DNA from 3 places in the Pseudomonas sp. Stari2 genome. Region 1 is predicted to be linked to each of the others. Evidence: riboswitches for the same ligand, from Rfam matches in the RefSeq annotation. Region 1 holds a riboswitch; each other region holds the start of a gene.
The links. Region 1 has a riboswitch for cobalamin ahead of NH234_RS17115 (TonB-dependent receptor plug domain-containing protein). Riboswitches for the same ligand answer to the same signal wherever they lie in the genome.

Region 1 (7,542 bases):
GGCGGTGCTGCACTTTGGGGATTCGCCGCCGGGCTGACTGCGCCAATCTTCAATGGCGGCACGCTCAAGGCTGAACGCGAAGGCGCGGTCGAGGGCTACAACGCGTCACTCGCTCGCTATCGACAGACGGTGATTCAGTCCTTCGGCCAGGTCGCGGACACCTTGCAGGCGCTCAATCACGGCGCCGAACAAAACCTCGCCCAGGACGACGCCTTGCACGCCGCCGACACCAGCCTGCGCTTGAACCAACAGGCTTACGCCCAAGGCGAAAACAGCCTGCTGCAAGTGCTCGAGGCCGAGCGCGCCTACCAACAAGCGCTGCTCGGGCAGATTCAGGTGAAGACCGCGCGTTATCTCGACTCGGTGCGCCTGTTCGTGGCGCTGGGCGGCAACTCGGTGGGTGTCTTCGATCAGAAAGTCGCTATGCGCGAAACCTCAAAATCTCTTTAACGCCAAGCCGGAGAACGACATGACTTACGAAGCCTTTCACGATGAACTTCGCGACACCCGATTGCCGCTGAACAACGGCGCCGGCTCGATGCCGGCGGTGGGATTCGGCACGCTGTTTCGTGATTTGAGCACCACCACCGAAGCGGTCAAATGTGCGCTGGAAACCGGTTTTCGCCATTTCGACTGCGCCGAGCGTTATCGCAACGAAGCGCAGATTGGCGTGGCGTTCCAACAGACCTTCGCCGCCGGCCAGATCCGCCGGGAAGACGTGTTCGTCACCACCAAACTGTGGAACACCAACCACCGTCCCGAACGCGTAAAACCGGCGTTTGAAGCCAGTTGCCAGCGGCTGCAAGTCGACTATATCGACTGCTACTTGATCCACACGCCATTCGCCTTTCTGCCTGGCGACGATCAAGACCCTCGGGATGCTTTTGGACATGTGATCTACGATGGCGAAACCCGCCTGATCGACACCTGGCGCGCCCTCGAAAGTCTGGTGGATGAAGGACGTTGCAAGTCCATCGGACTCTCGGACATCACCCTCGACGCGCTGAAGGAAATCGTCGCCGTTGCGCGAATCAAACCGGCAGTGGTACAGATCGAATCCCACCCGTACCTACCCGAATGGGAGATGCTGGAATTCTGCAAGTCGCACGGCATTATCCTGCTTGCGTTCGCACCGCTGGGGCATGGCATGGAGCCGAATGTGCTCGAGGATTCGGTGCTTACCGGGATTGCTCGGCACGTACAGAAAACCCCGGCGCAAGTGGCACTGGCCTGGGCGGTGCAACGTGGTGCGGCGTTTTTGACGACCTCGGCGAACCCGGGTCGGATTCAGGAAAACTTCGACATCGCGACCCTGCCGCATCGGGCAATGCACGAAATCAAGGAAGAGATCACGACGCGGATTCGCTTCAACTCGGTGGTCGAGACTGGCGTGCCCGGTTTCATCCCCCGCAAGAAATGACGCATAGAAAGGGGCGGCCTCCAGCGAGGTCGCCCCTATACTCTTCCCACCCGATTGCCGAGAGACACCGATGGACGTTTTCCAGACCATGCGCTTCTTCATCGCAGTCGCCCAAAGCGGCAGCTTCACCGCCGCTGCCGAATTGCTGGACACCAACACCACCAACGTCTCCAAAGCCGTTTCCGCCCTCGAAGCACGCCTGCACACACGCCTGATCAACCGCACCACCCGCCGCCTGGCCCTGACCGAGGCCGGTGTGCGCTACCTGGAACGCTGCGAAAAAATCCTCGATGACCTGCGCGAAGCAGACGAAGAAGCCGGTACCGCCCAGACCCTGCCCGTCGGCCGCTTGAAGATTCACACCATGTCGGCCATCGGCAACCACTATGTGATCGACGCGATTGCCCGCTATCGCGAGATTCATCCGACAGTGATGTTCGACCTGAGCCTGACCAACCGCGTGCCGGACCTGCTCGAAGAAGGCTTCGACATGTCCATCGTGCTGGCCCGCGACCTGCCCGATTCCGGCTTCGTCGCCCAACGCCTGGGCATCACCTACAGCATCCTCTGCGCCTCACCTGGATACGTGGCAAAACGCGGTCTGCCCAAGTCGCCCGGCGAACTCTGCGAACACGAGTGCCTGCGGATCGTCAACACGGTGATGCCGGTGGAGAACTGGACCTTCGAAGGCCCCCAAGGCATGGAAACCATCACCATTCCCCTGTCGCCGTTTCATATCAACACCGCCGATGGCATGACCATCGCGATCAAAAAAGGCATGGGGATAGGCATTCAACCGATTGCATCAGCCGTGGATGGCTTGAGGGCGGGAACTCTGGTGCGGGTGTTGCCGGAATACCGGCTGGAGGAGTTGAACCTGTTCGCGATCTATCCGTCGCGCAAGTTCGTCGATGCGAAGATCAAGACGTGGGTTGAGTTTTTGAAGCAGTCGATCCCGGAACTGCTGGCATCGGATGAAGAAGTCGTTGGAGCAAAACAGGCGTGAGTACGGCAGATATGGAGTGTCGACCCTCCATCGTCTGCACCGGGCTCAACCGTTGGAACAACCACTGCCCATCACTTGATACTGCAGAACGTGTTGTTCACCGTAGGAATCTTCGTAGGTCATCTGAACCGGCGACGGTGCACATTCATTGGCAGGTTCGGAGATCGAGATGACGTGCGCGATGTCCAATTTGGTCGCATAACTGTAGGTCTCGACCGGGGTGTTATTGGCCTCGGCAGTGTCCGCATAGGCGTGCGCGCCAAAGCTGCCAAGCATTAAAACCAGTGCGATTTTCTTGAAGTTCATGATGTTCACCGTCTCGTTGAGGACCGTGTTCGTTCACGGGTTGGAGACAATGCTAAGGGTTGAGGCGGTGCTGAAAAATCGGCAGGTTGGACAAACACTGTTGCTGGAATTTGTATGAATACGTGATTGCTCGTCAGCCTGCTCGCCGCACCCAGCGGGGTCTGGCTGGGTTGGCGGCTGCATCCAAGTCTGGATCAGCGCCGAATGTACCGTGCCAGCTACGGCTTGCTGGTGGTCACGGCGCTGAAACTGCTGTGGGATGGCTTCGCGGGTTTTCTGGCCTGAACAGGGACCGGGCTTACTTGAACACCGGCAGCGCCCCATCCGCCTGCTTGAGATACTCGCGCAACCGCCCGCCGGGTGCATCGGCATGTTGTGAATGAACGAGGCTTCGCCTTCAAAGAGGTCGAGGAACACGAAGGGTTTGATCAACTGGCCCAGATCCGAAGAGCTCATCCGTCGCACGATCGAGCCGTGCCCGCTGCCGCTGGTGCGGTAGCGAAGGGCGCGGTGAGTGACGGGTTCGCGAGTGTAGCCGGGGAGGTGTTGCTGAACGGTCACGATGATTACTCGATGCTGTTACAGAGGGCGGCCAACAAACGGCAAAGCGCCGCGAGGGAACCTGTCCCTCGCGGCGCCCGGCTTTCAGCGGCGACGGGCGTCGAGGCTGAAGCGACCGGCACCGAAGGCCACGACTTGCAACAGGCCGCCGGCCATGGCGATGTTCTTGAAGAAGTGGATGAACTGGTTCTGGTCAGCCAGCGCATTGTGGAAGGCCAGTGCGGTGACCACGCTGAACGCGGCCAGCACAGCGGCGACGGTGCGAGTGCGGTAGCCGGCGATCAGCGCCAGGCCACCACCGATTTCGACGATGATTGCCAAAGCCAGCGCCACTTGCGGCAGCGGCAGCCCGACCGAGCCGATGTAGCCGATCATCATGGCCGGCGCGGCGAGTTTGGAAAAACCGGAGAGGATGAAAATCACGCTGAGCAAGACACGGCCGATCAAGGCAGCCGAGGCTTGTTTGGTGTCGGAAGCGTTCTGTACAGCAGTTGCTTGAGCGATGTTTGCAGAAGTAGCCATGGGAGTATTTCCTTCAATGGGGTCCGGTTCGACTTGAACCGTCCGGATGAAGAAATGTTGCGCCTCGACAGCTCATCTGAATAGACGACTAATTTAGATCGTTACGTTCGATAAAATAGGCAAGCTGTTCACCCAATATAGGCCTCCATGGCGACTCAAGGACACCGACATGATCTCCGACCCAGGCACACCGACACTCGATCAACTGCGGGTCTTTCTTACCGTCGTCGAAGTCGGCAGTTTTGCCGCCGCGGCGCGCAAGCTCCACCGGGCGACCTCGGTCATCAGCTACTCGATTGCCAATCTCGAAATGCAACTGGGCGTCACCCTCTTCGATCGTGAAACCACCCGCAAACCGCAACTCACCGACGCCGGCCGCACTGTGCTGGCCGAAGCCCGGACCATCGCCAACGGCGTGCATGGCTTGCGCGCCAAGGTCAAAGGCCTGCTGCAGGGGCTGGAAGCCGAAGTGCATGTCGTACTCGACGTAATGTTGCCCGCCGAGCGCGTGGTGGATGCGCTGAAATCCTTTCGCGAGGAATTCCCCACTGTTGCCCTGCATCTGCACATTGAAGCGCTCGGCGCCGTGACTGAGTTGGTAATCAATCGCGGCGCGGTGGTTGGCGTCAGCGGCCCGATGAATGACGGCATCAACGGCATCGAAAAAATCGGCATCGGCAGCGTCGAGCTGATTCCGGTGGCGGCGCCGAATCACCCGTTGGCGACCGCTGAAGGCAATGTTCCGGGTGCCGGGCGCGAGCACACGCAACTGGTGCTGTCGGATCGCTCGCAACTGACCAAAGACAAGGAATTCGCTGTGCTGAGCAACCGCACCTGGCGCCTGGCGGACCTGGGTGCCAAGCACATGCTGCTGCGCGAGGGCATCGGCTGGGGCAACATGCCCCGGCCGATGATCCAGGAAGATCTGGATACCGGCCGACTGGTGCAACTGGATCTGCCGGAATACACCAGCGGGCAATACACCTTCGACGCGATCTACCGCACCGATGTGCCACCGGGGCCGGCGGCGCGGTGGTTGATCGAGCGTTTCGTTCAGCAGAATACGCGCGAGGCTTGATCCGGCAAGTTGACGAGCGCCCATCCGGATGTTCAGATGCCGCCCTGTTTCAGGTGTCCCATGCCGCCGTGCATGGGGTGAAACGGGAAACCGGTACGTTCTTTTCGAACAAGTCCGGTGCTGCCCCCGCAACGGTAGGCGCGTGATGCTTTCGATACACCACTGTGGCCAGACGGCCATGGGAAGGTGAAAGCGTCCATACGCGCGAGCCCGGAGACCGGCCTGAAATTCTGTTTGGCAAACTCCTGCGGTGGGCGGGCATGGGCCGGTGTCGGCGTGTGCGCGATGCCTTCTCCTGCATGCTCTTCTGCGAAGATCCTTTCGAGAAGACAATGATTCGACCTTTCAACACTCCGGCTCCATCCCTGTTGTTCGGCTGCCTGTTCAGCCCCCTGCTGCTGGCGGATGATGCACCGCTCGAACTCACCCAGCAAATCGTTTCCGCGCCGTCGGTGGAGTCCACCACGGTGGCGGACATGGCGCAGTTCGGCAGCAAGGTCGAGGTCGTCACCCGTGAGCAGATCGAACGCGCCGGCCCCAGCGCCGATGTCACCCGCGTCATGCAGATGTTCATTCCCGGCCTGTACGTCGCGCCGAAAAACGGCCCGTTCGACTACGGCACCTATTCGCTGCTGGGTGGGCGCAACGATGACACGCTGATCCTGCTCGACGGCGTGCGCCTGAACAATCGCCTGTACGGCGGCCTGTATCTGGACACCCTGCCGGCCAACGCCATCGAACGCATCGAAGTGCTCAAGGGTGGGCAAAGTCTGTTGTTCGGCACCCAGGCCGTGTCCGGCGTGATCAACATCGTCACTCGTAGCCCGCAAAGTCGCAAAGCCTCCGGCGAAGTGAACATGGGCGTGGATACATTCGGCGGCACCACCGAGGATGCGCGGGTCGAGAACATCTTCACCAACGGTTTCGGCGACCTGGGCTTGCTGGCCTACGTCAGCCATAACGTCTCGGACGGCTATCAGCCGTTTCGCAATCGCGACATCAAGAACGACAGCGAAAAGAAGCGCGCCTACGAAGTCACCACCTTCGGCGGCAAGGCGATTCAGTCCTTTGGCGATGACGCGCGCCTGGAACTGTTCTACCAGTACGCTGACGCCAACCTCGACTTCGCCCGCCCGGTGGACAACCACAAGACCACCAACGACCGTATCCAGCAGATCGCCACGGCGACCTTTGAACAGAACGTCAACGAACGCCTGAGCTACTTCGTCAAAGGCCATATCAACGACTGGGATACCCGCTACACGCGCATCAACAACACGTCCGATGGCGGTGTAAAAACCATCAACCACAACGACTATTGGGGCTTCACCGACTGGGGTGTGCAGGCCGAAGGCAAGGCCGAATTGCCCGGCGGCCATGTGCTGGTGTTCGGCACGGACAACCAATGGTTCAAGGGCCAGGACGATGTGCTGATCATCGACAATGACAAGGCTGAAGCCCACGCGCTCTATACTCAAATGCGCCCGCAGATCGACGCCCTGCCCGACTGGCATCCGAGCATCGGTATTCGTCACGAAGCCATGAGCGGCGGCGACAGCGCAACGATCGGCATGCTCACTTCGTTGTATGACCTCAATGAACACTGGGCACTGCGCGGCCAGTACGGCACCGCCTACAAACTGCCGAACGCCGAGCAACTGTTCGTCAACGAACCGGGCGACGAGTTGGGCAACCGCAACCTGAAACCAGAGAAAAGTCGCAACGCCGAACTCGGCCTCGACTACAAAGGCTTGCTGCTCGATCGCGAGTTCAGCGCCAGCGTCACCCTGTTCAAACGCAAGATCGATGACCTGATTACTCTCGACGACATTCAGTGGGTCAATGGCCAGGGGCGGATACAGATGCGTGGTTTCGAGGCGGACGCAAAACTGGCGCTCAACGCGCAATGGAGCCTGCAAGCGGACATGACCCGCAACCTCACCGAGTCGCGTGCCGGCGTCACACTCAACGATGTTCCGAGCTTCTTCGCTCGTTCCCGCATCGGTTACGAGTCGGTTGACCGGATGTGGGGCGCCGGCAGTGCGATCCGCTATATCCGCGATGTGATCAGCTCGAAGCAGGTCGAGTACGGCCATTACTCCGTGGTGGATGCCGACGCTTATCGCTATCTCGACGGTGCCCATCAGCATCGCCTGAGCCTGCTGGTGGAAAACCTGTTCGACCGCGACTACGTCACCAGCCGTTCGAGCAACGTCGACAACCTCGGACGGCCGTTCACCTCCGAAGTGCGCTACACGTACCGTTTCTGATGGCTGAAATCAAAACCATCGACGGCGTCGACACGCACCCGGACTGGTCGCATGTTCCCGCCCATGCCCGCCACGTATTCCTCTGCACCGGCCCGCGCTGCACCCAGCGCGGCGCCTTGCAGCTATGGAAAACCCTGCGTCGGCACTTGCTGGCCCATGACCGCATCGAGACCCCCGGCGGCGTTTTGCTGACCCGCACGCACTGTCAATTCCCGTGCAACCTGGGGCCGGTCATGACGGTGTATCCGGAGACCTGCTGGTATGGCGTGCGCAGCCACGCGGATGCGCAACGGCTGGTCGAAGTGCACCTGGTGGGCGGCGAGGTGGTCGAGGATCTGTTGATCAAGGAGCGCTCATGAGAAGGCTGTGTTTTCTGGCG
Region 2 (7,542 bases), 680 kb from region 1:
TGCCGGTGCTCACCCGAAAGAGGGCATGCCGCTGGCGGTGACCGGCCTGTCCGATCAGCAATATCAGACGTTGCAGCGCTGGCTGGCGTCCGGCGCGCCGATCGATGAGCAAGGCCTGGCGCCGAGCGCCAAGGAAGCGCTGCAGATCGTGCAGTGGGAAAACCTGCTCAACCAGCCAGGGGCGCGGGAAAGTCTGGTCGGGCGCTGGTTGTTCGAACACTGGTTTCTGGCGCACATCTACTTCAAGGACGGTGAGCCGGGGCATTTCTTCCAGTGGGTGCGTTCGCGCACGCCGACCGGCCAGCCGATCGATCTGATTGCTACCCGCCGTCCGAATGACGACCCGGGCACCCAGGTGTATTACCGCCTGTGGCCGGTGCAGGGCGTGATCGTGCACAAGACCCACATCACTTATCCGCTGAGTGCGGCGAAGATGGCGCGGGTCAAAAGCCTGTTCTACAACGGCAATTGGCAGGTGCATGCGTTGCCGGGTTACGGGCCGCAGAGCCGGGCCAATCCGTTCGCGACCTTCGAGGCGATTCCGGCGCAGGCGCGGTATCAGTTCATGCTCGATAACGCCGAATACTTCGTGCGTACATTTATTCGCGGCCCGGTGTGCCGTGGGCAGATCGCAACCGACGTGATCCGCGACAACTTCTGGGCGCTGTTCCAGGCGCCGGAACATGACCTGTACATCACCGACCCGAATTATCGCGGCCAGGCCACACCGTTGCTGGCGATGCCGGGGCAGAACGACGATGTCGGCAGCGTCCTGAGCCTGTGGCACGACTATCGCAACAAGCGCAACAAGTACGAAGCCCTGCGCCGGGACAGCTACGCCGAACTGCCGGCGCCGAGCTGGTCGACCCTGTGGGCGGGTAACGACAATGCGCTGCTGAGTATCTTCCGCCACTTCGACAGCGCCTCGGTGACCAAAGGCCTGATCGGTGAAGTGCCACAAACCATGTGGCTGTTCGACTATCCGCTTTTGGAACGCACTTACTACCAGTTGGCAGTCAACTTCGATGTGTTCGGCAACGTCTCCCATCAGGCGCAGACACGGCTGTACTTCGACTTGATCCGCAATGGCGCCGAACAGAACTTCCTGCGCCTGATGCCGGCCGATTCCCGCGAGGATTACCTCGACGATTGGTATCAGAGCAGCGGCCAGTTCAAGATGTGGCTGGATTACGAGTCCATCGACGACGACAAGCCAACCGCGCTGAAACTCGACGAAAAAGACCCGAAACACGATTTCGCCATGCAGTTGCTCGCTCGCTACGGCGACCTCAACGCGCGGCCCGATCCGATCAACCGCTGCGTGGATGCCTACTGCTCGCGGCCGAACATCGACCCGGCGCTGCAAAACGCCGAACAGGCCCTGAGCCGCCTGACGGCGCGTCCTGCAGCCGGTCTGAAGGTGATCGATCAATTGCCGGAAGCGACGATGCTGCGCATCGAAACCCGCAGCGGCAAGCGTGAGGTCTACAGCCTGCTGCGCAACCGCGCCCACAGCAACGTGGCGTTCCTGCTCGGTGAATCGCTGCGCTATCAGCCGGGGCTCGATACCCTGACCATTTATCCGGGCGTGCTCAGCAGTTATCCGAACTTCATGTTCAACATCCCGGCGGATCAGGTTCCGGCGTTTGTCGATGCCATGGAAAGCGCCAAGGATGCACCGCAGTTCGAGAAGATCGTCGAACGCTGGGGCATTCGTCGCAGCCATCCGCAGTTCTGGTTCTATTTCCATGACCTGAGCCAGTACATCCACGAAACCGACCCGGTGGAAGAGGGCGTGCTGGATATGAACCGGTACGAGAATCTTTGATCGTTTGATCGTTTGATCAATGGCCGCTGTCCCAATCCTGTGTAGGACGGGATCGGGAGCGCCATCGATGTTGATTTCAGTGCAGGCCCTGCGAGCGCTCGCCGCGTGGGCGGTGGTCTGCCATCACTTCATGCAGATTTTCTTCGACTTCAAGGCGCGCGGGCCGATAGGGCAGCTGTTCATCGACAAAGGCGCGGTGGGCGTCGATATCTTTTTCGTGATCAGCGGGCTGGTGATTTTTCTGTCCACCGAAGGGAAGGCGCTGCCACCGGCGCGGTTTCTGCTGTATCGACTGTTTCGCATTGTCCCGGCGTATTGGCTCTACACCGTGCTGATGGCATTACTGGTGGTGTTTACCCGACCGCTGCTGCCGGATCAGACGGTGGACTGGCGTCATTTGCTCCTGTCGTTGCTGTTTATCCCGACGGAAAACCCCGGCGGCTACGGGATCTATCCGACCCTGAATGTCGGCTGGACACTCAATTATGAAATGTTGTTCTACGTGCTGTTTGCATGGGCATTGCTGTTCCGGTTGAACGTCCGCTTGCTGGTGGTTGGTGCGTTGCTGTTCACCGTGTGCCAGGCCTGGACCGGGTTTGGCTGGGTCAGTGAGTTCTATCGTTCGGATATCGTCTATGAATTTCTGCTCGGCATCGGTATCGGCATGCTGTATCGCAGGGGCTGGATCGGACAGGGTTTGTGGATGGCGCTGACGGTGATCGGCGCGGCGTTACTGGCGATCTATTATCTGCCGCCATCGCCCCGGTTGCTGAACTGGGGGATTCCGAGTGCGGTGCTGGTCATGGCGTGTATGGCGCTGGAGCTGCATGTCGAACGCAACCGTGTGCTCAAGCTGCTGGGCGACTGTTCCTACTCGGTTTATCTGATGCATGTTCTGGTGTTATCTGCTGGCGGATTTCTGGCACATCGCTATGGGATCAATCCATATTTGATGTTCCTCCCGTGTGCCGTGGCGATTGGCGTGGGCTCCTGGTTGAGTTATCAATGGGTAGAAAAGCGCAGTTATCAATGGCTTAGAACGCGAATCGACGGCAAACCAGCGGATTAGGCGATTGCGAACTATTCCTACGTAAATACTGGGACTTTGTGCCGCGCGCCGATTGGCGTAAACTCCGCCCAAGCCTGCGAGGAGTTTCCATGACCGCTATTACCATTACCGACGCCGCCCATGATTACCTGGCCGATCTGCTGTCCAAGCAGAACACCCCGGGCATCGGCATCCGCGTTTTCATCACCCAGCCTGGCACCCAGTACGCCGAAACCTGCATTGCCTATTGCAAGCCGGGCGAAGAGAAACCTGAAGACACAGCGCTGGGGCTGAAAAGCTTCACTGCCTACATCGACTCGTTCAGCGAAGCGTTCCTCGACGATGCCGTCGTCGACTACGCCACCGACCGCATGGGCGGCCAGCTGACCATCAAGGCACCAAACGCCAAGGTTCCGATGGTCAACGCCGACAGCCCGATCAACGAGCGCATCAACTATTACCTGCAAACCGAAATCAACCCGGGGCTCGCCAGCCACGGCGGTCAGGTCAGCCTGATCGATGTGGTTGAAGACGGCATTGCCGTGCTGCAGTTCGGCGGCGGTTGCCAAGGCTGCGGCCAGGCGGACGTGACCCTGAAGGAAGGCATCGAACGCACCTTGCTCGAGCGCATTCCGGAGCTCAAGGGCGTTCGCGACGTGACCGACCACACGCAGAAAGAAAACGCCTACTACTAAGGCGTTCGCTGCGGCATAAAAAAACGGCGCCCCGTGAGCGCCGTTTTTTATGGTCGATACAAATGTGCATGCCCCGCGCGATACAGTGACGATTCACTGAAGTGATCGCTGCCCAACACCCGCCCGACCAGAATCAGTGCTGTACGCCGAAAGCCCTTGTCGGCAACCTTTTCGGCAATGTCCTCCAGCGTCCCGACGACCCAATCCTGATCCGGCCACGTCGCCCGGTGGATCACGGCGATCGGGCAGTCCGCGCCATAGTGCGGCAGCAACTCGGCGAGGATCTTCTCCAGATGATTGACCCCCAGATGAATCGCCATGGTCGCTGCGTGCTGCGCCAGGTTGCCCAGTTCTTCGCCGGCAGGCATCGCAGTCTTGTCCGCATAACGGGTCAGGATCACGCTTTGCGAGATGTCCGGCAGGGTGAGTTCGGCGCCCAGTAGCGCGGCGCAGGCGGCGGTTGCCGTTACACCGGGGATGATTTCGAACGGGATTTGCAGCTCGCGCAGATAACGAATCTGCTCGCCGATGGCACCATACAGGCCCGGATCGCCCGAATGTACTCGCGCCACATCCTGGCCCTTGGTGTGGGCGGTCTTGATCAGGTCGATGATCTGTTCCAGATGCAGTTCGGCGCTGTTGACTACGGTTTCAGCCGAATGACCTTCCAGCACCGCCGCCGGCACCAGTGAACCAGCGTAGATGATCACCGGGCAGCTGCGGATCAGCCGCTGGCCTTTGACGGTGATCAATTCCGGATCGCCGGGGCCGGCGCCGATGAAGTAAACGGTCATCGTTGGATCCTGTGAAAGTAGGGCAGGTCGAGGCTTCAAGAGCGCTTCAGATGAAGAACGCTCATGATCGAAAGCGGGGATTATCGGAAATTTACGCTGCGCCGGCCAATGCCAGTGTGGCCTGGGCGTATTTTTGCCGGGATATCAGCAGTTTTGCCGGGGCTTGAATCAGCTGTTCGGCGAGCGCCAATGCAGCGCTTTCCGCCACGCCGTAGCAACCGGTGCGTTCGAAGGCGATCTGTGAATGGTGACTCAGTCGTTGCTGATAACTGGCCAGTTCTTCGCTGCTGAAGTACAGCAACGGCAGCGCCAGTTGAGCCGCCAGTTCCTGCAGGCCGGGTTCGTCGCGTTTCAAGTCGATGCTGGCCAAAGCCTTGACCGCTTCGAGTTCGATGCGATGGGCCTGTAAGGCCTGGTCGAGCAAGGCGCGCAGCGTACTGGCCGGGCAGCCGCGCTGGCAGCCCAGGCCGACCACCAGGGTCGGCGCTGCGCTGTCATCGGTCATGCGTGGTATTGACCATCGCTTTTGCGGCGGAACAACCAGGCGCTGATCAGGCCGAGGGCCAGCCAGAACGCCACGTTGGTCAGCTGCGAAGCGATTTTGAACTGGGCTTCCAGTGCTACCGGAGCAAGCATCGAGTGCACTTCCGGTTGCGGAGCGCCGATCACGTGCGGCACAGCAAGGATCGCTACGCCGAGGATCTTCAGCAGCCAGTTGCCACCGAACGCGATCAACGCCAGGCCGACAGCGGTTGACGCGGCGGTGCCGATCCACCACATCTGGCGCGATGCCAGGTCGGCGGCGGCGGTGCCCGGCAGCTCGGGCGGCAGGCCCAGTGTCGGGGCGAGCACGAAAGTCGCATAACCGGCCAGCCCCCAGAGCAGGCCTTGCGAGGTCTTGGTCGGCGCACGCAGGGTGTACAGACCGGCCAGCATCAGGGCGAAACCCACGGCAACGACCAGATTGCCGCCGGTGGTGGAAACCACGCGCTGCCAGCCGTCTTTCGGCTCCCAGGCTTCGGCATCGTGGGTGTGGGTGGCGGTACCGGAGGCGTGTTCGTGGACTTCGGCCACCGGTTCGGCTTTCTCAAAGGTCTCGGCCTGAAGAATCAGCGGCGATACCCAGAAGCTTTGCAGCAACGTCAGAAGCAGGGCGGCCAGAAGGCCGGTGAAACCTGCGGTCTGCGCAATACGCTTGATCATGTCGTCAGGTCTCAGTGGCACGGGAACGCAGCGCTGTGGCGGGTATCGTGCGCGGCGTTGTGAACCGCTTCGATGTGCGAGAAACCGGCGAAGTAGACCAGGCTGGCACCCAGGATCGACGCGAAGATCGCAGCGGTCAGGCGTTGGCTCAGGGTGGTGGTGCTGGAGATTTTGTCCGTGTTGCTGCCGGTGCTGCTGATGATCGACATGGCGCTTCCCTCTGGTGTGTCAGCGGGTGAACGGTGCGCATGAAAACCCCTGCGAGTCGGGCACGCAGGGGTTCGAACAGCGCCCGCCCACCGCGGGTTTGTTATGTTCAGTGACGCAGGATGCGCACTGTGTGTTGCGGGCCGGTCTCCGGGCTCACGAGGGGTGGCTGTCTGCCGACCTGCACAAGCGTCACCTTCCCATGCCCGTGGGCACAGTGGATCTGACGCTTCGCTCGCTTACCGTTGCGGGGGCAGCACCGGACTGACATGGCTTTAGAGTAAAGCACATGATTCACCGGTTTCCCGTTTCACCCTGTGAAGGGCACCCGTAACAAGTTGTGTAGGAGAGCATGGGTTGGGGAATTTAGTCAATTTTGTGGGCATATCCGTTTTTGTGGGCATATCCGTTGCTGCGGTTATGGCCACTTAGGGTTCCGCCCTTACGGCGGGTCACCTTTTCCAAACGCCGAAAAGGTAACCCAAAAGGCTTCACCCTGACGTACGGCCCCTCGCTGAGGCTCGGGGTTCCTTCGCTCCGGGATCGATCCGGGGGCATCGCCTCCGGTTTGCTTCGCTGCACCTCCTCTCGATGTGTTTGGCTTCGCCAAACGGTCGCTGCGCTCCCACCCCGAATCAATCCCTCCACTCAGCCTGCCGATGGGCCTTGAGATCAAAAGCGGTACTTGAGCTAACGCTCATCGTGGTGAGGGGCTTTTGATCTGGCTTTTGCTCTGGCTCTGGCTTTTGATTTTTTGCCCCTTCGGCAGGCCGAGCGGAGGTGTTCATCAGGGGGTAGGCGCGTAGCGCCGTGCGGCGAAGCCGCATACATCGAGAGGAGGTGCAGCGAAGCAAACCGGAGGCGATGCCCCCTGATGGACACCGTAGCGAGGGAACACTGAGCCTAGGCGAAGTGCCGTACGCCGGGGCAAAAGCCTTTTGGTTCCTTTTTGGCGTTTGAAAAAGGGACTCGCTGTAAGAGCGAAACCGCCAGCGGCAGCACCCGAAGCAACGGATATGCTCTCGTTCCCAAACTCCACGAACCATTGACCCATCCCCACACCCTGCGTAGCCTTGCGCTTTCGAGGTTCTTCGGCCCACGCCGAAGCTAAGAAGGGAACGCGGTCCAAGCCGCGGCTGCCCCCGCAACTGTGAACGGTGCCGTTCGCTGCTACGCCACTGCCAACTCAATCCAGAGCCAGCGGGAAGGCGCAGCGAATACCGGGCCAAGGCCCGAACACCGTCAGCCAGGAGACCTGCCTCGTCACAGATTCTCACTTTCAACCGGGCGGGGTGATCCGGTGGCGAACTCTCCAGGCACGCACACGCGTTGCCGGCCTCGTCCCGTATGCCCGCCACCTTGCCAAAGGGCATCCGATGAAAACACTGGCCAAACTCCCCGTCACCATCGTCACCGGTTTCCTCGGCTCGGGTAAAACCACTTTGCTGCGGCACATGCTCGACAACGCTCAGGGCCGCCGCATCGCGGTGATCGTCAACGAATTTGGCGAGTTGGGCATCGACGGTGAAATCCTCAAGCAGTGCACCATCGGCTGCACTGAAGAAGAAGCCACCGGCCGAGTCTACGAACTGGCTAACGGCTGCCTGTGCTGCACCGTTCAGGAAGAGTTCTTCCCGGTGATGCGCGAGTTGGTAGCCCGTCGCGGCGACCTCGACCACATCCTGATCGAAACCTCGGGCCTGGCCCTGCCGAAACCACTGGTGCAAGCCTTCCAGTGGCCGGAAATCCGCAGCGCCTGCACGGTTG
Region 3 (7,542 bases), 1.7 Mb from region 1:
TCGGGCTTCGATTGCAGCGGCCTGATCGGTTTTGTCTACCGCGATGCGGCCGGCATCAGCTTGCCTCGTTCCACGCGCGAGTTGATCGTCATGCAGGCGCCGAATGTCGGCAAGGAAGGGCTGCAAACCGGCGACCTGATCTTCTTCGCCACCAATGGCGGCTCTCAGGTCAGTCATGCGGGAATTTATGTCGGGGAAGGGCGCTTCGTTCACGCCCCGGCCACCGGCGGTACGGTAAAGCTGGACAGCCTTTCGAAAGCGTATTGGCAGAAGGCTTATCTGAGTGCCAAGCGCGTTCTACAGCCGGAACATCTGGCGCATAACCCGTAAAGCTGCGAATCAATAAAAAACCGTGGGGACATATTGGCTCCCACGGTTTTTTTTGTTTCAGGGTTTGGGCTATTTGGCCGCCGTCACCCGCCACACCTTGTTTCCCACATCGTCCGCGACCAGCAATCCACCTTGCTGATCAATCACCACGCCAACCGGGCGACCCAGGGCGTTCTCGTCCTTGTCGAGGAAGCCGGTCAGTACATCCACCGGTGTGCCGCTCGGCTTACCGGCGCTGAACGGCACGAAGATCACCTTGTAGCCACTGTGTGGCTTGCGGTTCCACGAGCCGTGCTGGCCGATGAATGCGCCCTCCTTGAATTGGGCCGGCAGTGTGGCGCCCTCGGCGAAGGTCAGGCCCAGTGACGCGGTGTGCGGCCCAACGGCGTAATCCGGAGCGATGGCCTTGGCCACCAGATCCAGGTTTTGTGGCTCGGCGCGGACATCGACATGCTGGCCGTAATAGCTGAACGGCCATCCATAGAAGCCGCCATCCTTGACCGAGGTGATGTAGTCCGGCACCAGATCGCTGCCGATCTCGTCCCGCTCGTTTACCGCCGTCCATAGCGCGCCGCTTTTCGGCTCCCAGGCCAGGCCGTTGGGGTTGCGGATGCCCGAAGCGAAGATTCGGTGATTGCCGGTCGCCCGGTCCACTTCCCAGATCGCTGCGCGCCCTTCTTCCTGATCCAGGCCGTTTTCGCCGACGTTGCTGTTCGAGCCGACCGTGACGTACAGCTTGCTGCCGTCCTTGCTGGCGATGACGTTCTTGGTCCAGTGATGGTTGAGCGGGCCGCCCGGCAGATCCACGACCTTGATCGGCTGGCTCTTGATTTCGGTCGCGCCGGGCTCGTAGTTGAAGCGCAACAGGCGATCGGTGTCGGCCACGTACAGATCGTTGCCGACCAGAGTCATGCCGAACGGCGAGTTAAGGTTCTGCAGGAACACCGTGCGGGTCTCGGCCACGCCATCATGATCGGCATCACGCAGCAGGGTGATGCGGTTCGGGCTCGGTACGCCGGCACCGGCGCGGCCCATGACTTTTTTCATCACCCAGCCGCGTATGCCTTTGCCATCGTCCGGTTTCGGCGGTGCATTGGTTTCCGCCACCAGCACATCGCCGTTGGGCAGCACGTAGAGCCAGCGCGGGTGATCGAGATTCTCGGCAAACGCCGCTACCTGAGTGCCTGCCGCTGGCGTCGGTTTCGCGCCGGCCGGCCAGCCGATCGCCGGGGCGATGTTCACAGTCGGGATCAGGGTCTTGTTCGGTTCGGGCAGTTTGGGGGACGGGCCGGTGCCGTCCGAGACTTGCAGGCTGGAGGATTCACCACAGGCGGTGAGCCCTCCGGCGAGTGCGATGACGAAAACGAGGTGGGGCTTGCGCATTACTGATCTTCCCTATGAATGCATTCTTAGTCATAGAGAAGCGCACAAGCCCGATGGTTCAACCCTCAGCCGCGGGCTTCCTTGAAAAGCACGGCAATGCCGGGGTGATAGTTGCCGGCTTCGCTGCGCAATTTGCGGTAGGCGTAGGGAAAGTACCAGGCGACGGCGCAGGTGTGCTCCTTTTGCAGGTCGTCGACCATGTCCTGCAGTTCTTCCGGGCTGGCGCTGTGCTGGGCTTTCTGTGGGGCGACGAACAGGCAGCCGAGTTTGAGATCGCTGGCGTAGCTGATGCGCTTGGCGTCGGCGGTGATATCGGCCAGGGCCTGAGTCAGATTCAGGCTGTTGACGCGCGGCCAGCGCTGGGTCGCCTGAATGTAGGCGCGATCTTCGGCGCCTGCCAGGAACAGGTCGGCGCGGGCATTGCGTTCGCCTTCCTCGTTCTGCTTGCGGGTGGCGGTGTCACGCAGGGTCACCAATTCGGCCATCCAGGCGGCGGCTGACAGCAGGCCGAGGTTGGCTTTTTCGTCATGCCAGTAAGGCGCGTCATTGTCGCCGCGCACGGCGTTGTAGCGGTCGATACAGTCAAACCAGCGTTCCAGCACCGGGCGCAGGAATTCCAGCCGCGGATTGCTGATGATCATGCCTTGCATGGTGCTCTCCCTTGTTATTGTGATGTGCTCTCTGCAGTCAAAAAGCATGGCTCTTTGATATCACTGCTGACAGTGTGGCACAAGATTGGCGTCAGATAATTGATCGACGGCAGTTATTCGCTTTCAGGGAGCCTCTTCATTTGACGCTCCACCCCCAACCCTCTAACCTTCGCGGCTTGTTTCAGGTGCTCTGTGACCGCTGTCGACAGAGTGAAACAGGGAAGCCGGTGAGGAGGGTCTTCACGCGAAGAGCCATCACGATCCCGGCGCTGCCCCCGCAACGGTAAATGAGTGAAAGCTGCGTCGGATGCCACTGCTCAAAGCGGGAAGGCGCGCAGCCTGGTGCAAGCCGCTCATGAGCCCGGAGACCGGCCTGATCCATCCAGCGGCGTCACGGTGGGCGATGCCAGGCTTGTTGCCGTCTATTCTTGTGCCTGCCCGCCGTTATCCAGCCTCAACGGAGAGCTCCCCCATGACTGATTCCCCTGAACGCGACGAGCGCCACCTGGCGCGCATGCAGCGCAAAAAAGCCGTGATCGACGAGCGCATCGCCAACTCGCCCGACGAATGCGGCCTGGTGCTGGTGCTCACCGGCAACGGCAAAGGCAAAAGCAGCTCGGCGTTCGGCATGCTCGCCCGCGCCATGGGCCACGGCATGCAGTGCGGCGTGGTGCAGTTCATCAAGGGACGCAACAGCACGGGTGAAGAGCTGTTCTTCCGCCGCTTCCCCGAGCAGGTTCGTTTTCATGTGATGGGCGAAGGCTTTACCTGGGAAACCCAGGATCGCCAGCGCGACATCGCCGCCGCCGAAGCGGCATGGGAAGTCTCCCGCGAGCTGCTGCGTGATCCGTCAATCGGTCTGGTGGTGCTCGATGAACTGAACATAGCCCTCAAGCACGGTTACCTCGACCTCGATCAGGTGCTCAGCGATCTGCAGGCCCGTCCGCCGATGCAGCACGTTATCGTCACCGGTCGCGCCGCCAAGCCGGAAATGATCGAGATGGGCGACACCGTCACCGAAATGGGCATGATCAAGCACGCCTTCCAGGCCGGTATCAAAGCGCAGAAAGGCGTCGAACTTTGAATCAACCACGTCACTGCCCGGCGGTACTGATCGCCGCGCCGGCCTCCGGCCAGGGCAAGACCACCGTCACCGCCGCGTTGGCGCGTCTGCACCGCAATCAGGGGCGCAAGGTTCGCGTGTTCAAGTGCGGCCCGGACTTTCTTGACCCGATGATCCTCGAGCGCGCCAGCGGTGCGCCGGTCTATCAATTGGACATGTGGATGGTCGGCGAGCAGGAAAGTCGTCGTCTGCTGTGGGAAGCCGCCGCTGAAGCGGATCTGATCTTGATCGAAGGCGTGATGGGCTTGTTCGATGGCACGCCGTCGAGCGCCGATCTGGCGCGGCATTTTGGCGTGCCGGTACTCGGCGTGATCGACGGCACGGCCATGGCCCAGACCTTCGGCGCCTTGGCGCTGGGCCTGGCGCGCTATCAGCCGGACTTGCCGTTCGCCGGCGTGCTGGCCAACCGCGTTGGCACAGTGCGTCACGCGCAGTTGCTCGAAGGCAGTCTGACTGAAGGCCTACGCTGGTATGGCGCGTTGTCCCGGGAAACCGGGATCGAACTGCCAAGTCGCCACCTCGGTCTGGTGCAGGCCAGCGAACTCAATGACCTCGACGTGCGCCTCGACGCCGCCGCCGAAGCGCTGGCTGGCACTTGCGAGGTAGCGCTGCCACCGGCCGTGGAATTCGCCGCGCCTGAAATCGGCAGGACCGAAAGGCTGCTCGAAGGCGTGCGAATCGCCGTCGCCCGCGATGAAGCTTTCGCCTTTACCTACGGCGCCAGTCTCGATTTGTTGCGGGCGATGGGCGCGGAGCTGAGTTTCTTCTCGCCGATCCGCGATACGCAATTGCCTGACGCTGACAGTTTGTACTTGCCCGGCGGTTATCCGGAATTGCATCACGTTGCCTTGTCGCAGAACACCGACATGCTCCGTGCGATCCGCGCGCATCACGCCGCCGGAAAACCGTTACTCGCCGAATGTGGCGGCATGCTCTATCTGCTGGATTCGTTGACCGATGTCGAAGGCACCCGCGCTGATTTGGTCGGCCTGCTGAGTGGCGATGCCGTGATGCAGAAACGTCTGGCCGCGCTGGCCTTGCAAGAGGTCGACATGCCGGAAGGCCAGTTGCGCGGCCACACTTATCACCATTCCCTTACCACCACCGAACTGGCACCCATCGCCCGTGGCCACAGCCCCAATGGCGGGCGCGGCGCAGAAGCGGTGTATCGGGAAGGTCGGATGACCGCTTCGTACGTGCATTTTTACTTCCCGTCGAATCCGTCGGCGATTGCCGCACTGTTGGTGCCATGACCGACAACGCCTTCACTGAAACCGAGCGCGAAGCGGTCTACCGCGCCATCGCCGAACGCCGCGACATGCGCCACTTCAGCGGTGGCACGCTCGAGCCGGAACTGTTGCGCCGATTGCTTGAGGCTGCACATCAGGCACCGAGCGTCGGCCTGATGCAGCCGTGGCGCTTCATCCGTATCAGCGACCGCGCCTTGCGTGGCCAGATCCAGAACCTTGTTGAAGAAGAACGCGTGCGCACCGCCGAAGCCCTCGGCGAGCGCAGCGACGAGTTCATGAAGCTCAAGGTCGAAGGCATCAACGACTGCGCGGAAGTGTTGGTCGCGGCGTTGATGGACGATCGCGAACGATACATTTTCGGCCGTCGCACGCTGCCGGAAATGGACATGGCCTCATTGTCCTGCGCGATCCAGAACCTGTGGCTGGCCGCGCGCGCCGAAGGCCTGGGCATGGGCTGGGTGTCGCTGTTCGAGCCGCAGGCACTGGCCGATCTGCTGAAACTGCCGGCCGGGGCCAAGCCGCTGGCGGTGCTTTGCCTGGGGCCGGTCAAGGAATTCTATCCGGCGCCGATGCTGGTACTCGAAGGGTGGGCGCAGGCGCGTCCGCTCAACGAGCTGCTGTATGAAAATTTCTGGGGAGTGAGTCAATGAGTGTGGCGTTGCTGAGTGTCGCCGCAATTGCGCTGGACGCGCTGCTGGGTGAACCGAAACGCTGGCATCCGCTGGTGGCGTTCGGCAATTTTGCCGGGCGCATCGAGCAACGTTTCAATACCGGAGGGCGCGGCTGGCGCAGCCATGGTGTCACCGCGTGGGTGATCGCGGTGTTGCCGCTGACCCTGCTGGCCACCGCGTTTTCCTGGGCGCCGTATGTGGGCTGGATCGTCGAGATTCTTGCGCTGTATTGTGCCCTCGGCATGCGCAGCCTGGGTGAGCACGTCGAGCCGGTCGCCAAGGCCCTGCGCAGCGATGATCTGGAGGAGGCGCGCAAGCGAGTGGGTTACCTGGTCAGCCGCCAGACCAGTGAACTGGACAGTACCGCCGTCGCCCGCGCTGCCACCGAATCGGTGCTGGAGAACGGCAGCGATGCGGTGTTCGCCGCGATCTTCTGGTTTGTCGTGGCTGGTGCGCCGGGCGTGGTGCTCTATCGCCTGAGCAACACCCTCGACGCGATGTGGGGTTACCGCAACGAACGTTTCGAGCGTTTCGGCTGGGCCGCGGCAAAGATCGACGACGTCCTCAACTACATTCCTGCACGTTTGGTGGCGTTGACCTACGCGCTGCTGGGCAAGACCCGACTCGCGCTGAAATGCTGGCGCACCCAGGCACCGAAATGGGACAGCCCGAACGCAGGCCCGGTGATGGCCGCCGGCGCAGGTGCCTTGGGCGTCCAGTTGGGCGGGCCGGCGATATACCACGGTGAGCTGCACGAGCGTCCGCAACTGGGCGAGGGCATGCCAGCCGACGCCGATTCCATCGATCGCGGCTGGCAATTGGTCCAGCGCGGGGTATGGTTATGGCTGCTGATTCTCTGCGTGGGGGCTGAATTCTATGCTTGAGCACGGTGGCCGGCTGCGCAGGGCGGCGCTCGAATACGGTATCGCGGAAGAAGACTGGCTCGACCTGTCCACCGGCCTCGCGCCGTGGCCGTTCCCGGTCCCGGACATCCCGCTGCGGGCGTGGGCGCGCTTGCCGGAAACCGATGACGGCCTGGAGCAGGCAGCGTGCGACTACTACGGCGCCGCGCAAGTGCTGCCGGTAGCCGGTTCGCAGATGGCCATTCAGTTGCTGCCGCGACTGCGCCGGGCCGGCAAGGTCGGTGTGCTGTCGCCGTGTTATGCCGAGCATGCCGAGGCCTGGCGGCGCAGTGGTTACATCGTCCGCGAAGTGCTGGAGCAGGAAGTCGATTTCTTCCTCGACAGCCTCGACGTGCTGGTGGTGGTCAACCCGAACAATCCCTCTGGCCTGAACCTGACTCCGGCGAAGTTGCTCGACTGGCACGCACGGCTGGCCCAGCGCGGCGGCTGGCTGGTGGTCGATGAAGCGTTCATGGACAACACCCCGCAATTGAGCCTGGCGCCGCATGCCCATCAGGTCGGACTGATCGTGTTGCGTTCGTTCGGCAAGTTTTTCGGTCTGGCCGGTGTGCGGCTCGGGTTCGTACTGGCCGAGCGCAAGTTGCTCCGTTTACTGGCCGAGCAGGTGGGGCCCTGGGCTGTCAGCGGGCCGACCCGCGTGCTGGGGCAGGCCTGCCTGCAAGACACCGAAGGCCACACTCGTCAGCGAATCCGCAGTGATGAAGCCAGCGAGCGTCTGGCTGCGTTGCTCGAACGCTACGGCTTCAAGCCTCAGGGTGGCTGTGCGCTGTTCCAGTGGCTGATCACCGAGCATGCTCACGCACTTCACGAATTCATGGCTCGTCGCGGCATCCTCCTGCGTCTCTTCACGCACAACAGCAGCCTGCGTTTCGGTCTGCCGGCCAATGCGGCCGATGAGGCGCGTCTTGAGCAGGCCCTGCAAGCGTTCGCCGTGCACCGCTCTATGGAAAAGACACCCGCATGACCACTTTAATGGTGCAAGGCACCACCTCCGATGCCGGCAAAAGTACGCTGGTGACAGCGCTGTGCCGCTGGGCGACCCGTCAGGGTCTTGCCGTGGTGCCATTCAAACCGCAGAACATGGCGCTTAACAGTGCGGTGACTGCCGACGGCGGCGAGATCGGCCGGGCGCAAGCGGTGCAGGCGCAGGCCTCGCATCTTGAACCGCACACCGACATGAACCCGGTACTGCTCAAGCCCAACAGCGACACC

Region 2: it holds a riboswitch for cobalamin, as region 1 does, so the genes downstream of both, NH234_RS14085 (CbtB domain-containing protein) here and NH234_RS17115 (TonB-dependent receptor plug domain-containing protein) in region 1, are expected to answer to the same signal.
Region 3: it holds a riboswitch for cobalamin, as region 1 does, so the genes downstream of both, cobO (cob(I)yrinic acid a,c-diamide adenosyltransferase) here and NH234_RS17115 (TonB-dependent receptor plug domain-containing protein) in region 1, are expected to answer to the same signal.

The regions. Positions count from the first base shown of each region.
Region 1 is NZ_CP099760.1:3,795,163-3,802,704, forward strand. Features, by position in the region: gene NH234_RS17075 (efflux transporter outer membrane subunit) at 1-450, shown strand, start outside; gene NH234_RS17080 (aldo/keto reductase) at 470-1,420, shown strand; gene NH234_RS17085 (LysR family transcriptional regulator) at 1,491-2,426, shown strand; gene NH234_RS17090 (DUF2790 domain-containing protein) at 2,472-2,732, opposite strand; gene NH234_RS17095 (hypothetical protein) at 2,859-3,017, shown strand; partial or broken gene NH234_RS17100 (pirin family protein) at 3,066-3,293, opposite strand; gene NH234_RS17105 (DoxX family protein) at 3,378-3,815, opposite strand; gene NH234_RS17110 (LysR family transcriptional regulator) at 3,985-4,893, shown strand; cobalamin riboswitch at 4,928-5,134, shown strand; gene NH234_RS17115 (TonB-dependent receptor plug domain-containing protein) at 5,226-7,163, shown strand; gene NH234_RS17120 (ferredoxin) at 7,163-7,522, shown strand; gene NH234_RS17125 (ABC transporter substrate-binding protein) at 7,519-7,542, shown strand, end outside.
Region 2 is NZ_CP099760.1:3,119,809-3,127,350, forward strand. Features, by position in the region: gene NH234_RS14055 (fatty acid cis/trans isomerase) at 1-1,828, shown strand, start outside; gene NH234_RS14060 (acyltransferase family protein) at 1,896-2,897, shown strand; gene nfuA (Fe-S biogenesis protein NfuA) at 2,987-3,571, shown strand; gene cobM (precorrin-4 C(11)-methyltransferase) at 3,619-4,365, opposite strand; gene NH234_RS14075 (cobalamin biosynthesis protein) at 4,457-4,870, opposite strand; gene NH234_RS14080 (CbtA family protein) at 4,867-5,568, opposite strand; gene NH234_RS14085 (CbtB domain-containing protein) at 5,580-5,777, opposite strand; cobalamin riboswitch at 5,899-6,122, opposite strand; cobalamin riboswitch at 6,843-7,053, shown strand; gene cobW (cobalamin biosynthesis protein CobW) at 7,152-7,542, shown strand, end outside.
Region 3 is NZ_CP099760.1:2,069,464-2,077,005, forward strand. Features, by position in the region: gene NH234_RS09525 (C40 family peptidase) at 1-330, shown strand, start outside; gene NH234_RS09530 (sorbosone dehydrogenase family protein) at 400-1,713, opposite strand; gene NH234_RS09535 (hypothetical protein) at 1,779-2,363, opposite strand; cobalamin riboswitch at 2,530-2,755, shown strand; gene cobO (cob(I)yrinic acid a,c-diamide adenosyltransferase) at 2,836-3,447, shown strand; gene NH234_RS09545 (cobyrinate a,c-diamide synthase) at 3,444-4,739, shown strand; gene bluB (5,6-dimethylbenzimidazole synthase) at 4,736-5,386, shown strand; gene cbiB (adenosylcobinamide-phosphate synthase CbiB) at 5,383-6,291, shown strand; gene cobD (threonine-phosphate decarboxylase CobD) at 6,284-7,294, shown strand; gene NH234_RS09565 (cobyric acid synthase) at 7,291-7,542, shown strand, end outside.